2 regions of the Glutamicibacter soli genome follow, and region 2 is predicted to be linked to the other one. Evidence: predicted binding sites of a transcription regulator. Region 2 holds the regulator's gene; the other holds the start of a gene.
What was found. The regulator LexA, encoded in region 2, represses DNA repair genes until DNA is damaged. The targets are predictions, from matches to a motif close to TCGAACANNTGTTCGA.
Positions count from the first base shown of each region.

Region 1: ACTX90_RS01840 (LexA family protein) is a predicted target of LexA. The motif match lies at 4,508-4,523, and genes of this name have one in related genera.

Region 1 covers NZ_CM125969.1:373,374-381,225, forward strand. The annotation lists gene ACTX90_RS01820 (malonic semialdehyde reductase) at 1-522, shown strand, start outside; gene ACTX90_RS01825 (hypothetical protein) at 611-1,834, opposite strand; gene ACTX90_RS01830 (NAD(P)/FAD-dependent oxidoreductase) at 2,143-3,417, shown strand; gene ACTX90_RS01835 (NAD-dependent epimerase/dehydratase family protein) at 3,514-4,368, opposite strand; gene ACTX90_RS01840 (LexA family protein) at 4,565-4,981, shown strand; gene ACTX90_RS01845 (Y-family DNA polymerase) at 4,971-6,263, shown strand; gene ACTX90_RS01850 (glycoside hydrolase family 3 N-terminal domain-containing protein) at 6,320-7,609, shown strand; gene ACTX90_RS01855 (S8 family serine peptidase) at 7,727-7,852, opposite strand, start outside.
Region 2 covers NZ_CM125969.1:1,215,925-1,223,776, forward strand. The annotation lists gene dapF (diaminopimelate epimerase) at 1-760, shown strand, start outside; gene ACTX90_RS05790 (class I SAM-dependent methyltransferase) at 795-1,403, opposite strand; gene hflX (GTPase HflX) at 1,824-3,392, shown strand; gene ACTX90_RS05800 (ATP-dependent DNA helicase) at 3,385-5,382, shown strand; gene lexA (transcriptional repressor LexA) at 5,495-6,214, opposite strand; gene ACTX90_RS05810 (LysM peptidoglycan-binding domain-containing protein) at 6,471-6,824, shown strand; gene ACTX90_RS05815 (histidinol-phosphate transaminase) at 6,915-7,852, shown strand, end outside.

The DNA of each region.
Region 1 (7,852 bases), 840 kb from region 2:
AGCGATGAGCCAGTATCCGATGAAACCCTCGATGCCATCTACGACGCGATGAAGATGGGTCCTACGCTGATGAACAATCAGCCGCTTCGCATTACCTGGGTCAAATCGGACGAAGCACGGCAAACCATCGCTGGAACCATGTCGGGAACGAATGCGCAGAAGGCGCTGACCGCTCCTGCGCTGGCGGTGCTGTCCTTCGACACCGAGTGGCATGAAGAATTCCCGAGCTTCTTCCCCCACGCTCCAGAGCGCAAGTCCATGTTCGAGAATCCCGACGTGCGCACCGCGGTGGGCAACAACAATGCCTGGCTCCAGGCCGGATACTTCATCATGGCCGTGCGCGCCGTCGGCTTGGCTGCCGGCCCCATGGGCGGTTTCGACAAGGCTGCTGTCGACCAGGCCATCAACGCGGACAACAACCACAAGTCGTTCCTGATCGTGAACGTCGGCAAGCCAGGCGAGAACCCGTGGTTCGACCGCCTGCCGCGCCACTCAAGCGAGCTGGCAACCCGCAGCATCTAGCGGATGGGTTGTTCAAGGAAATAAAGGCTGAAGGAGTGCGACGCATCTGTCGCACTCCTTCAGCCTTTAAGGTTTTCCGCGATGCGCCCTATTTGACCACATCGGCCTCAGCATCCTCGGATTCCGCGTTGCCGCCAAGTACGTGGTCGGAAACCTTGGCGAGCGCACGTTCCAGCGCGGAGCGCAGAGCGACAGGCACGGTGATCTCCTCGTCGATCACCACAAGCCCTTCGCGCTCGAAATTGCGCAGCAGGCTTTCGACCTGCGGGATGACAATCTCAAGGCTCGGGATCAGGTGGTGTTGCTCTTCCGGCAGGTCGTCGGTGGTTGGAACCTGCAGCGCGAACTCCGTGCGCGGAGGCGTGCTGGAGGCCGCGTTGCTCAGCACGCCGGCCGTCATTTCCGCGATGGTCGACTGGCCCGGGGTTTCCAGCGTATTGATCAGCACGTGCGAGAAGAGGACTTCCGCGATGAGTTCCTTGACCAGGCGTGAGCCGGGGCCGGTCGAGCCGAGCAATGCCTGGGCCAAAGGCTCGGTCGGCATGGCGTTCGGTGCCTGGTAACGCAGCATGGCGGTGCCGATCAGCGCGTCCCAGTAGGCCGAAAGGCGCGGGACTTCGGCCAGGCTGGATACGGTTGTGCCGTCTTCCGGCTCCCAGAGGACCGATCCGGCCGCCGCGGGTTCCGCGCTCTCGTCGACGGTGATCAGCAGGCCCAGTGCGGACGCCGCATCCTGAAGGGTCTGGCCGGTCAGCACGCCTGAAGGCGAAGTGGGTTTGCCTTCGCCGACCCAGTTGACCAGCTCGCGGGCGGCATAGACGTACGGCATGGATTCCAGCGCGGCGTTTGCCTCGTCGTCTTCGAGGAACGGTGCGATGATCGGCGAATCGCCGGCCATGCGGGAGAGGAACTCGAAGGTCTGCTTGAAGTCATCCACGCTGCCGCCGAAGTTGGCGGTGGTGCCCAGGAAGGTCAAATAGTGCTTGAGGATCGCCGCGCTGGCCTCGGCAACTTCCTTGCCCAGTGACGACAGATGGCCCAGCTGTTCGCCGAGAACTTCAGGGTCAAGCGTCTTCACGTCCACGGACTTGCGCAGCTGGGCGTGCACGGTCAGCAGCGTGGTCAGCCCTTCCAGCGCCGCACGGGTTTCGCTGGCAGGACGGCCCTCTTCCTGGAAATGGCGGAAGAGCTGGGACTTGAAAGGCTGCAGATCCTGTCGGACCTCGGATTCAAAGGGAACCGAGCTTGCGCCTTCACGGCGGGCTGGATGGCCCTGCGACTGCTTTTTCTTGGCTGGTTTGCGTGATGCCATAAGTTTGCTGATTTTCCTTAGCTAGGCAGGAAAGATGATTCCACTCCAGTCTACGCAGGCAGCGAAATCCTCGACCCACAACTGTGCGAATCAGTGGTGCTCCGGAGGCTTTTTATCCGTCGAAGCGTGATTGGCCGAAATAAATACGGCGCTTGAGTTTGATCTCCGTATAAAACGCAGATCACAGGTTGGTGTGTCCTCGCTCACCGTCGAATCCTCAGGACTCGTTGATTTTCGCCCTGTTTCACGCAAAAGTGAGTTGCGACGGCCCCGTGTGGAGGGGCTCTGAAAACTTAGGAGTGTGGATCATGGGTGCAGCTGTTCCTGATCATGTTGTAGTTGTCGGCGCAGGTTTCGTTGGCCTGTCGACCGCTTGGTACCTGCAGGAAGCCGGCGTCAAGGTGACCGTCGTGGACCGCGGCGGCGTGGCCTCCGGCTCGTCGTGGGGCAATGCCGGCTGGCTGACCCCGGCGCTGACCCTGCCGATCGCCGAACCGTCGGTGTTCTCCAACGGCCTGAAGATGATGCTGGATCCAGCTTCGCCGCTCTACATTCCGCTGAAGGCCGATGGGAAGCTGCTGCGCTTCCTGCTCGGCTTCGCCTGGCACTCGACCCCGAAGAAGTGGGAAGAAGCCATGCGCATCTTCTCCGAGGTGGGCCACACCGGCCTGGACGCATTCGACGAAATCGCCGAAGACACCTCCGCGGGACCGGGCGCCCGCGAGCTGACCAAGCCTGCAGACCCGTTCCTGACCGGCTTCGTTTCCATGAAGGACCGCGACGCGCTGCTGCATGAGTTCGAGATGATCCACAAGACCGGTGGCCATGTCGACTTCGACCTGCTTTCCGGGGACCAGCTGCGCAGCATCGAGCCGACCCTGTCGGACAACGTTGCCGCCGGCATCGCCATCAAGGGCCAGCGCTACCTGAACCCGCCGAAGTTCATGGAATCGCTCGCCGAGTCTGTGGTCGCCCGTGGCGGCGACATCATCGGCGCCTTCAACGTCACCGACGTGCGCGACAACGGCGGATCGGTCACCGTGATCGGTTCCGAGGGCCGCGCCATCACCGCCGACCACGTGGTGCTGGCAACCGGCGCATGGATGACCGACCTGGCGGCCAAGTTCGGTGTCAAGGTGGTTGTCCAGGCAGGCCGTGGCTACTCGTTCACCGTGGAACCGGAGAGCATGCCGACCCACCCGATCTACTTCCCGTCCCAGCGCGTGGCCTGCACCCCGCTCGGCGACCGCTTCCGCGTGGCCGGCACCATGGAGTTCCGCGACGTCAACCACAAGCTGGAACCGAAGCGCATCGAGGCCATCGTGGCCGCGGCCACCCCGGTCTACAAGGGAATCAACTGGGAGAACCGCAAGGAAGAATGGGTCGGCGGACGCCCGTGCACCGCTGACGGCCTGCCGCTGGTTGGCCAGACCTCCTCCTCGCGCGTCTCGGTCGGTGGCGGGCACGGCATGTGGGGCGTCGCCCTCGGCCCGCTGACCGGCAAGATCCTTGCCGCCCAGATCACCGGCCAGGCCGCACCGGCCATTTCCCGCCATTTCAACCCGCTGCGCAAGGGTTTCTAGCCCGTTTCGGTCCACACCCGGAACGTGAAAAGGCGAACCGGCCTGCACGCACCCATTCAGGTCGTGCAAGCCGGTTCGTTTACGTTTAACCGCTGCTCAGGGGTGGCGCGATGATTCCCCGGCCAGCACCGAGCGGTAGCCTTCGCGGTACCCGGGGAATGCCAGCGTGAAGCCGGTGGACAGCAGCTTGGAGTTATCGATCCTGCGGTCCGCGGCGCGCCGGGCGGCGGGTTCGGCGGCCGCCGGGGGAATCGGCAGGTCCAGCTCGCCGGCCAGGAACGTGAAGATGTCCTCCAGCTGCGCCGGTTCGTTGTCGGTCACCAGATACAGCTGCTCGGCGAGGTCGCCCAGTTCCGCCACATGGACGATGGCCCGGGCCAGGTCGTCGCGGTGGATGCGGTTGGTCCAGTGCGATCCGAAAGGCAGCCGTGCGGTGCCGTTGCGCACCTGGGTGATCAGGTGGTTGCGTCCCGGGCCGTAGATGCCCGAAGCGCGCAGCACCGTCACCGGCAGTCCCGAATCGAGCAGTGCCTGCTCGGTGCGGGCCAGCACCACCGAGGTTTCGCGGTTGGGTTCCGAAGGAGTTGACTCGTCCACCCAGTCTCCGTGGTCTCCGCCGGAGACCGCCGAGGAGGAAACATAGATGATGCGCTCAAGCTGCGGCGCCTGCTCCTTGAGTGCGGCGACCAGCTTGCCGGCCACCTGCAGGTAGGCCCGCTCGTAGCCCGGCACGTCGCGGCTGGCAGGCACCGGGGTGAGCACCGCGATCCGGGTTTCCGGGTCGATCCGCGGCCAGGGCTCGTCGCCCTGCAAATCGACGTCCTGGCCGTGCAGCGGCGCGGGCAGCTTGGAGCTGTTCCGGCGCCATCCGGTCACCTCATGGCCGAGGGCGGCGAAGCGCAGCCCGGCTTCGGTGGCCACGTCGCCGCAGCTGATCAGCAGAATTTTCACGGTACTCCTTGGCTGGAACGGTGCGGGCTGCGGATGCCGCGCTCTCCCAGCGTAGGTGCAGCCGTGTGCCCTGGCCATTTCGGGCTTCACAAATAGTCGTCGGCACGGTGTCGATCAAACAGGGTACAATTCCAATTGTTCGAAAGTTTATGCGAATAAATTCTCCGTGGGATGGATCGAAGCAGGTGAGAAAGCGGTGGCAGATGCGCAGCCGTACGTGCCGGAAGGCGCCAGCCAGGGGCCCGTGCAAGCGGTCTCCGCGATGGGCTTTCCTTCCCCCGCCCGCGACTATTTCGACGGCGGATTCGACCTGAACCGCCTGCTGGTCAAGGACCGGGTATCCACCTTCATCATGCGCGTGGGCGGAGGATCCATGCAGTCCGCCGGAATCTACGACGGCGACGAGATCATCGTGGACCGCTCGATGCCGGTACGCCACAACTCCGTGGTGGTCCTGACGCTCAACGGCCAGCTGCTGGTGCGCCGCTGGCAGATCGACGGACAGCGGGTCGGGCTGCTGTGCGACGAGTCCACTCTGCCGGTGGTGCTCGCCGAGGGGGACGACGTGAGCGTCTTCGGAGTGGTCACGAGGTGCCTGCACCATGTTCGGTGACCACGTCGCGCTCGTCGACGTCAACAACTTCTACGTCTCCTGCGAGCGTGTTTTCGACCGTTCGCTGATGAACCGGCCGGTTGTGGTGCTCTCCAATAACGACGGCTGCGTGGTGGCCCGCTCCCAGGAGGCCAAGGACCTGGGCATCGGGACCGGCGAGCCGTTCTTCAAGGTGCAGCGCTACATGCAAACCCACAACCTCGCCGTGCGCTCAAGCAACTACGAACTCTACGGCGACATCTCGGCGCGGGTCATGGAATTGCTCGGCCGCTTCGGCACCTGGCATGAGGTGTACTCCATCGACGAATCATTCGTCGGACTTGAGGGCGGCCTGGAACAGGTGCGCACCACGGCCGCGCAGATCCGTTCGTCCATCGACCGCCTGATCGGGGTCCCGGTGTGTGTCGGGGTGTCCTCGACCAAGACGCTGGCCAAGTTCGCCAACCACGTCGCCAAGCACAATGCGAACCTCGGCGGGGTGTGCGTGCAGGACCTCATGGACCCGGACGTGCTCGCACGGATCAAGTCGCTGGTGCCGGCCACGGATGTCTGGGGCGTCGGGCGCAAGACCGGCGCCAAGCTGGCCGGCATGGGCATCGAATCCATTGCGGACCTCGAAGCAGCCGACCCGATGCTGATCCGGCGAAAATTCTCGGTGGTCCTGCAACGCACGGTGTTCGAGCTCAACGGGCAACGGTGCATCGGCCCGGTCGAGGAGCGCAGCGACAAGGGGCAGGTCATGTTCACCCGATCCTTCTCCTCCCCGGTGCGCACCCGCGAAGCCATGGAAGAAGTCATGTCCATCTACGCGCAGAAGGCCGCCGCGCGCCTGGCCAAGGAAGGCCGCTATGCGTCGCTGCTGACGGTGATGGCCGGGACCAGCCGCTTCGCCCAGGGGGAGGCCTCCTTCCCCAGCACCCAGGTGCGGTTGCCCAAGCCCACCCGCGACCCGATCCTGCTGACGCGTCTGGCCGTGGCCGCCATGAACGGGCTGATGCACACCGGCGTGGACTATGTGCGCGGCGGAGTCATCCTCTCCGGGCTGAGCGACTCCCCGGGCGAAGCGCAGCTGGACCTCTTCGGCCAGGGCGGGAATGATCCGGAGCACGAACCGGTGAACGTCTCGGGCGTGGTGCAGGACATCTCGGCGCGATTCGGGGCCAAGGCCATTGGCCTTGGACGCGCGGGGATCGCGCAGGCTCCGGCATGGTCGATGAAGCGGGAGCACATCTCCCAGCGCTACACCACCGAGTGGGACGAGCTGCCCCTGGTGAAGGCCTGAGATTCCCGGCCCGCCAAGCCAAGTTTCCTCGCAGGATCGAATGGAAGAATGTTCCCATGACACCTTGTACGCGCCGGCTTGTTTCGCTGGGTATGCTTTCCGTCCTGGTGCTGGGCGGCTGCAGCGCCGCCCAGCCCGGCAACCAGAACCCCACCCCCAGCGCGTCCGCAACGTCTGCACCGGGGGTGGGCAGCTCAGCGTCCGCAAGCCCGCAGCCGTCCTCCACTCCGACCGAAGGCCCGGAGCAGAGCTCAGCGCCATCCAGCCAGGGCACCGAGTCCTCGACGCCCGCTGGCGGATCCGGCGTGCGGGAGCAGGCCGAGGCGCTGGTTGATGAGATGACTCTGGATGACCAGGCGGCCAGCCTGGTGATGGCCGGTGTTCCAGCCACCGGCGCCGGCGCAGCGCAGATCGCCGCGCTGGAGGAGCAGGGTATCTCGAATGTCTTCCTGCGCGGACGCTCGCAGCTCTCGGTCTCCCAAACTGCGGCGCAGGTCCGGAAAATCACCGACGCCCTGGACCGGAATGTCCCGGGCAAGCTGCCGGTATGGGTGGCCACCGACCAGGAAGGCGGCTTCGTCCGAGTCCTGCAGGGCCCCGGGTTCACCGAACTGCCCACTGCGTTGACACAGGGTGCCTGGTCCCAGGCCACGCTGAAATCAAGGATGTCCGCCGTTGGCGGCGAACTGGCCGAGGCAGGCATCAACGTGAACCTGGCGCCAGTGGCCGATGTGGTTCCTTCCAGCATCGGCACGGCCAACGACCCGATCGGCTACTTCGGCCGCGAGTATGCGAACAACGCCGCGGATGCCGCCGCGGACGTGCTGACGATCAACCAGGCGCTGGCGGCCGAAGGTGTCCAGCCGGTGGTCAAGCACTTCCCGGGGCTGGGGCGAGTCACCGCGAATACCGACACCTCAAGCTCCGTCACTGACACATCGGTTGGCGCCGGGTCCCAGGATCTTGAGCCCTTCAAGGAAGCGATTGCGCAGGACCTGTCCTGGGTGATGGTTTCCAACGCCCGCTACACGCAGATCGATGGGAAGAACGACGCGCCATTTTCGTCCAAGGTGATCACCGGGTTGCTGCGCGACAAGCTGGGATACGACGGACTGGTCATCTCCGATGACCTGTGCGAGGCGGAACAGGTGTCGAGCGTTTCGGTGGGGCAGCGTGCGGTGAAATTCGTTGCGGCCGGCGGCACCGTGCCGCTGTGCGTGAATACTTCGGACGCCGTCACGATGGCCGCGGCGCTGGCTCGTGAAGCCAAATCCGACAAGCAGTTCGCTGCCCAGGTCCGCGAGGCGGCGGTGATGGTGCTGGAGGAGAAGCTGGAAGGAAAATAGCCAGACTGCACCTCGGGGGAATCGTTTTTAACAGGCGGCGGCCCGGACGACTTCTTACTCGCGAAGAAGCCGTCCGGGCCGGTCTATTGCTGGGACGCTGGCTGGGAGCCTGCGGTCCTAGCGGATTTTGAGCACCTGGGCACGTTCGCCCGACTCATTGTGCAGGTGCAGCAGCAGCGCCTTGGCATCCTTGGCGTTGCGGGCAACCGAGACTGGCAGGCGGGTGTCGTCCAGGTCGGTGAA
Region 2 (7,852 bases):
CCGTGCGGTGCCGACCTCCCAGGTGTCCGGTTATGAGCAGCAGTTCATCGAGCATCCCAAGGCCTACTGGTTCATGGACTACCGCAACAACGACGGCTCCATCGCCGAGATGTGCGGCAATGGAGTGCGCGCGTTCGTGCATTTCCTCATCGCCGAAGGCCTGGTCAATCTAGCGGTCGGCCAGAGCCTGCAGATCGGCAGCCGTGCCGGCGTCAAGGAAGTCACCCGGCTGACGGACGGGTACGCAGCCAATCTGGGGCCATGGGGCCTGATCCATGAGGACCAGGCCGCCGCCGACTCGGTGGATTCGATGGTCCGCCCCAGCGGCTGGGAACAGGCGTTGCCGGCGCTGAGCATCACGATGGGCAATCCGCACACCGTGGTAGCGCTTCCGGACCAAGGCATGCTGGAAGATCTGGAGCTCTTTGTCGCCCCGGAAGTCTCGCCGGCCCCGCCCCACGGAACCAACGTGGAATTCGTGGTTCCCGCCGAGCCGCTGATCGAAGACGGCCGGGCCAGAGTGAAGATGCGCGTCCACGAACGCGGGGTAGGGGAGACGCTGTCCTGCGGCACCGGAGCTTGCGCGGCCGCCGCTGCGATGCGCTACTGGGCGCGCGGCACCGCCTTGATCAATGATTGGTCGGTTGAAGTTCCCGGAGGCACGGTCGGGGTTGCATTCCTTGCCAACGGCGATCGGGAAGATACCATCCTGAGCGGGCCGGCGGAACTGGTCGCGCGCGGGATCATCAGCCGGGACTAGCAGGCGGGCCACACAGCCAACTGGCACGGCGAACCTACTGGGCCGGGCGTGAAACCTTCAAAACGCGGAAGGCCTTTGCCGTGGCTTCACGGGTGACGCGCCAGTCGTTTGGCAACTGCTCGACCAACCATTTCTGGAGGGAATCGCTGCCCAAGTTCTTCTGCACTACCATCCAGGCCTCGCCACCCGGCGCCAGCCGCGGCAGCCAAAGCAGCAGAAGTTCATGCAGGGCTTCCTTGCCGATGCGGATCGGCGGATTCGACCAGATCGTGTCGAATTCAAGCTCCGGGTCCACAGTTTCCGGCCGGCCGACCACCACGTTGTCCAGGCCCAAGCTCTGCGCATTCAGGCGGGCCAGCTCGATGGAACGCTCGTTGACGTCGACGCCGTAGACTTCCGAACCGGGGCTTTGCTCGGCCGCGGTAATCGTGATGGGTCCCCAGCCGCAGCCGATGTCCAAGATGCGGCCACGCGGCGCCGGAACGTTCTTCAACAGCACCTCGGTGCCCTTGTCCAAACCGGAAGGCGAGAAGATGCCGGCTGCGGTCTGGATCTTGCGAACGGTGCCGTTCAACTCGACTGAAATCGTGCGGCGTTCATCGGCCGAGGCGGGGCTGGCGCTGAAGTAGTGATCCGAGCTCATACTGCAAAGTTTATCGTTGCGTGCGCACGGGCCAAATATGGGCGGAGGCAACGTGACAAAGCCAATATGTACCAGGCCGCACAAGACTGATAGAGTTTTGTCTATGACTTTGTTCTTCGTCTAATACGTAGCCCACACGGTTACCCGTGATTCCCGAATCCCCGGCGCTGGTCTTGCGCGCCCGGACGGCGGAATCCGCAGGCGGCAAAGTCTTTTCTACTTTCCAGACTCCCAGGTGTGTTGGGGTCTTCACCTTGCCTTTGCGTTTGCGTAACCGCATCACCATCAGCACCGAATGCTGCTACCGATTTCTGCAAAGGATACTCAATGACCAACGAACACCTTGAAACCGACCGCGCCACGTCGCGAAGTGGGGGTGCCCCGCACTATTCTGGAAAGCGAAGTACTTCAAAGGAGACCATGACTAACTCCGAGTCACACGAACACGATTCATCGTCGATGGACGACGCCCAGATTCAGGCCGCCATCGACCGCATCCTTGCGGCAGACGAGGCCCAGGGGCCTCAGGTGCAGCATTTCGCATCCGATGATGAATCCATTTTCTCTGGTCAGGCGACCGCCCTGAACCGTTTTTCCTCCGGCTATTCCACCTATGACGGTGAGCAGGACGACCTGGCCGAGCGTCGCGCCCTGCGACGCGTTGCAGGCCTCTCTACGGAGCTCGAAGACGTCACCGAGGTGGAATACCGCCAGCTGCGCCTTGAGCGTGTGGTGCTGGCCGGAGTCTGGACCGATGGAAGCGTCACCGAAGCGGAGAATTCGCTGCGCGAATTGGCAGCGCTAGCGGAAACCGCAGGCTCGGAAGTACTCGACGGTGTTGTGCAGCGCCGCAGCAAGCCAGACCCGTCGACGTATCTGGGCTCGGGCAAGGCCATGGAGTTGCGCGAGATCGTAGCCTCCACTGGCGCCGATACCGTGATTGTCGATGCCGAACTGGCCCCGTCGCAGCGCCGTGCGCTGGAAGACGTTGTCAAGGTCAAGGTCATCGACCGCACCAGTTTGATCCTGGACATCTTCGCGCAGCATGCGAAGTCCCGTGAAGGCAAGGCCCAGGTCGAACTGGCCCAGCTGGAATACCTGCTTCCGCGTCTGCGTGGCTGGGGCGAATCCATGTCCCGCCAGGCCGGCGGCCGGGTGGGCGCCGCGGGCGGCGGCATTGGTTCGCGTGGCCCGGGTGAAACCAAGATTGAAATGGATCGCCGCCGCATTCGCGACCGCATGGCAAAATTGCGCCGTGAGATCAAGGCGATGAAGCCGGCCCGAGAAGCCAAGCGCGCAAACCGCCGCCGCAACGACGTTCCCGCGGTCGCCATTGCCGGCTATACCAATGCCGGGAAGTCCTCCCTGCTGAACCGACTGACCAATGCCGGGGTCTTGGTGGAGAACGCGCTGTTCGCCACCCTGGATCCCACGGTGCGGCAGGCGGCCACCGAGGACGGGCTGACCTACACGCTGGCGGATACGGTGGGTTTCGTGTCCAACCTGCCAACGCAGCTGGTGGAGGCTTTCCGCTCGACGCTGGAGGAAATTGCGGATTCCGACCTGATTCTTCACGTTGTTGATGCCTCGCATCCGGATCCGGAAGGCCAGATCCAGGCAGTGCGTACGGTGCTGGGCGAAGTCGATGCGCTGAACATTCCCGAGATCATCGTGCTGAACAAGGCTGATGTGGCTGACCCATTTGTTATTGAAAGGGTCCGAAACCGCGAATCCAACACCGTGGTTGTCTCGGCACACACCGGTGAGGGAATCAAGGAGCTTCTGGCGAAGGTCAGCTCTTCAATTCCGCGCCCGGGAGTGCAGATGGAAGTGCTGATCCCATATAACCGCGGGGATCTGATCGCGAAACTTCATCAGAGTGAGTCTGAAATCCTTGAAAGCGAGCATCTGGAGAACGGAACCAGATTAATCGTCAAGGTACGAGAATCGTTGGCAGCAGAGTTGGAGACTTTCAACCTTCATGGATAAGCAAGAGCAGGCCCTTGACCTGCTGGAAGCCGCAGTAACTTCCATGGGCGGCGCCATGCGCGCCGGCCAGCAGGAAATGGTCAAGCACGTTGTATCGGCGCTGGAAGACGAAGAGCATCTGCTGGTGCAAGCAGGAACCGGTACGGGCAAGTCCATGGGCTACCTGATCCCGGCACTGGCACACGCCCAGACCAGCGCCAAACCGGTAATCGTATCGACTGCAACCTTGGCGTTGCAGTCGCAGATCGTCGGACGTGACGTACCTCGGCTCCTGGAGTCTCTCAAAGGCAAGCTTTCGCGACCCATGGACGTGGCCCTGCTCAAGGGCCGCTCCAACTACCTCTGCCAGTACAAGCTCGGCGGCGGATACCCGGAAGACGACGAAGGCACGTTGTTCTCCATGGATGAGCCCGCCGCGCCCAGGGGACAGACATTTTCCCCGCTGGCCAGCGAAGTCATGAAGCTTCGCGAATGGGCCGAGCGCACCGACACAGGGGACCGGGACGAACTGGTCCCCGGAGTCAGCGACAAGGCATGGAAACAGGTTTCGGTGTCCGCCATGGAGTGCCTTGGCTCCCAGAAATGCCCTATGGCCGATGAATGCTTCTCAGAGATGGCCCGCGCCCGGGCCGCCGAATCCGACGTGGTGATTACCAACCACGCCCTGCTGGCGGTCTCCGCCTTCGAAGGGCTGTCGGTGCTCCCGGACTTCGACGTCGCCATCATCGATGAGGCCCACGAGCTCCAGGACCGCGTCACCAGCTCGGTCTCAGGGGCACTGTCGGCTCGTATGGTGCTCACCGCAGCGGGCGGGGCCAAGCGCCATTGCGCCGTCAACGTTGACGAATTGGTCAAAGCCACCAACAGACTTGAAAAGGCCTTGACCGGCGTACCGACCGGGTTGTTGCAGACCGGCCTGCGCGAGGACATGGGAATCGCCCTGAACGACATCGTGGAACAGGCCCGGCTCATTCTCGCATTGACGAAGCCTGAAGCCAACGCGCCGGCCGATGGTGGTCGCCAGACCGCCAGGTCGCAAATGCAGGCCGTCATGGACGACGCCATCCGCATGCTCGAAGCCGAAGACCGCCGGGAGGTGCTCTACACGACCCGTCCGCGAGAATTTGTCGAAGGCCGCGGCTATGTCGAGGCGGATGACAACCAGCCGGCGACACTTAACGTGGCACCGCTGTCCGTGGCCGGAAAACTGCGCGAAGGACTCTTTGACGGTCGTACCGTCATCTTGACCAGCGCCACCTTGGCCATCGGCGCGCAATTCGACTCGGTGGCCGGTTCACTGGGGCTCCTGGGTGCCGGTGCACCGTCATGGACAGGCATCGACGTCGGCAGCCCATTCGATTATCCGAAGCAGGGCATCTTGTATGTCGCCAAGCACCTGCCCAAACCCGGCAGGCAGCTTGCCGCCGAGACCCTGGACGAAATCGAGGATCTGATCAAGGCTTCGGGCGGCGGCGCGTTGGCGCTGTTCACCTCGAAGCGTTCTGCCGAAGAAGCGGCGGCGATCTTGCGCGAGCGCCTCGACGTCGAGATCCTCTGCCAGGGTGATGCGAGCATGAAGTCTCTGGTAGCGCAGTTTGCCGAGGAACGGGACACTTGTCTCTTCGGCACCATGACTCTCTGGCAGGGCGTAGACGTGCCTGGCGACTCCTGCCGTTTGGTTATTATCGACAAGATCCCGTTCCCGCGTCCGGACGATCCGATCTCCAAGGCCCGCACCGAAGACGTGCAGAAGCACGGCGGTAACGGTTTCATGCAGGTTTCGGCCACCCACGCCGCGATCCGTCTGGCCCAGGGCGCTGGCCGGTTGATTCGTTCCGTGTCGGACAAGGGCGTCGTGGCAATCCTCGACTCACGCATGGCTACCGCACGCTACGGCAGTTTCCTCAAGGCCTCGTTGCCGCCGATGTGGCCCACCGTGGACAAGAAGACCATCACCGGTGTCCTCAAGCGGATGGACCCGAACCGCTAGATCGGTATTGGTTCATTCCGCGGAAGCCGGCACGGCTGAGCCCGTGTCGAAGCAAAGAGCGCTGGGACGCAGTCATATTGAACTGCACCCCAGCGCTCTTCGATTTGTCGGATTAGAGCGAACGCATGACCGATACAACGCGTCCCATGACGGTCGCTGCATCACCGAGGATCGGCTCGTACCGAGAATTCTGCGGCAACAACCAGGTATGACCGTCGCGCTGCCGGAACGTCTTCACGGTAGCTTCTTCATCGAGCAATGCAGCCACGATGTCGCCGTTGTTCGCAGTTTGCTGGCGACGCACAACAACCCAGTCGCCGTCGCAGATCGCAGCATCAACCATCGAGTCTCCTGAGACTCGAAGCATGAACAGCTCTCCGTGGCCCACCAGCTGGCGCGGAAGCGCGAACACGTCCTCTACCGTCTGATCTGCAAGGATCGGTCCACCAGCGGCGATACGGCCAACCAGCGGCACCATAGTGGTGTCCGCGGAGGTGCTCAGCTCAATGATCTTCGCATCTTCCTTGCCGGCCTCTTCCGCTGGCTTGGGCGCCTCGGCCGCTGCGGCATCCTCGCTGAGCTGCAGCGGCAGCAGGATCTCCATGGCACGAGGTCGGCGTGGATCACGACGAAGGTAGCCGAGCTTTTCAAGCTGGCTCAACTGGTGCGTGACACTCGACAGGCTCTTGAGGCCCACGGTGTCGCCGATCTCGCGCATCGACGGCGGATAGCCGTTCTTTCCGATCGAGCGCTGGATGGTCTCGAGAATTTTCTTCTGGCGGATCGTCAGCGAACGTGCATTCGATCGGGGAGTGCGCTCTGAAGCTGACATGACCTTTAGCCTTCCCTAATCACCGGTCGTGAGCTGGGCGGATGCCTAACTGTCGGAAGCCAGTGATGTTATGTATTCGTTCCTCTTCTACTTCGAAATCTTAGTCGATGTGAGGGAGTCTTTCAAAGATTTGTTCGAAAGTGTCTGGACAATTTCCGCGAAGTTCTGTTAGAAAAGATATACGAGAATCGAACACATCTTCGAAAACAGTATTCGAAGACAGGTTCGCATCATGCCACTGTTGAGGAGAATAGTCATGGCAACCGCCGCACTTGACTCGAAACGCACCAAAGAACACATGAAGATCCGCATCAATCGTCGCGGCTGGGCCGTGCTGGTTGGGGTCCCGGTGTTCATTCTGACCATCGCCGCCGCATTCCTGATCACCATGTTCACTTCAAGTGCCCAGGCGGCGTCCAACTCGCCGCAAGGTGTTGAAACCGTGGCCGTGACCGTCATCCCGGGCGACTCGTTGTGGGATCTCGCCCGTGAATACGCCGTAGGCTACGACGTGAATGCGGCCATGGAGCATATCACGGAGATCAACGCACTGGACTCCAGCGAGATCCGCGTTGGCGACACCTTGGAGATCCCGGTGTTGGCCAACTAGCCGGTCAAACCCTCAAAATGGCGACAGGTATTGTTACCAAGGTTTGTCGCCAATTCTTGAACCGACGACTGCGCCATTAGACTTAATGACGTGAATGTCCGCAGTGAACTATTGAGTCAGCTGCCCTTGCGTGAGAATCTCCGCGGGCTGTCCCCTTACGGTGCGCCACAAATTGACGTACCAATTCAGCTGAATGTCAATGAGAACACCCATCCGCTTCCGCAGACCGTGATTGATGCAATCGCTCAAGAAGTCTCCAAGGCAGCGGCCACGCTGAATCGCTACCCGGATCGTGAATTCGTGGAATTGCGTGAACTCCTAGCCAAGTACCTGGGCCACGATCTGGATCGCGAGAACATTTGGGCCGCGAACGGTTCCAATGAGATCCTGCAGCAGATCCTGCAAGCCTTCGGTGGCCCCGGTCGAAGCGTCATGAGTTTCGGCCCCACTTATTCCATGTACCCGCTGCTGGCCAGCGGAACCGATACCGAATACATCGCCGGCCAACGCGCCGATGATTTCACTCTCTCGGCCGACTCTGCTGCCGCGCAGGTACGCGAGCACACACCGAATATCGTTTTCCTCTGCTCTCCGAACAACCCAACCGGCACGGCATTGGGACTGGATGTCATCGAGGCTGTCTACGAGGCAGCCTCCGAGACCAACGCTATGGTCATCGTCGACGAGGCCTACGCTGAATTTTCACTGGCCAAGACCAAGTCGGCACTGAGCCTCCTCGGAGGTCGCCAGCGCTTGATTGTCAGCCGCACGATGTCCAAGGCCTTCGGCCTGGCTGGCGCCCGAGTGGGCTACTTGGCTGCGGCACCGGAAGTCACCGATGCGATTCGGCTTGTCCGCCTGCCCTACCACCTCTCTGCAGTGACCCAGGCGACCGCCATTGCCGCGCTGAAGAACGTTGACCTTCTGCTGGCACAGGTCGAAGAAATCAAGACCCAGCGCGACCGCATCGTGAGCACCTTGACCGAGCTGGGTTTGAAGCCTTCGGTTTCAGACTCGAACTTCGTCTT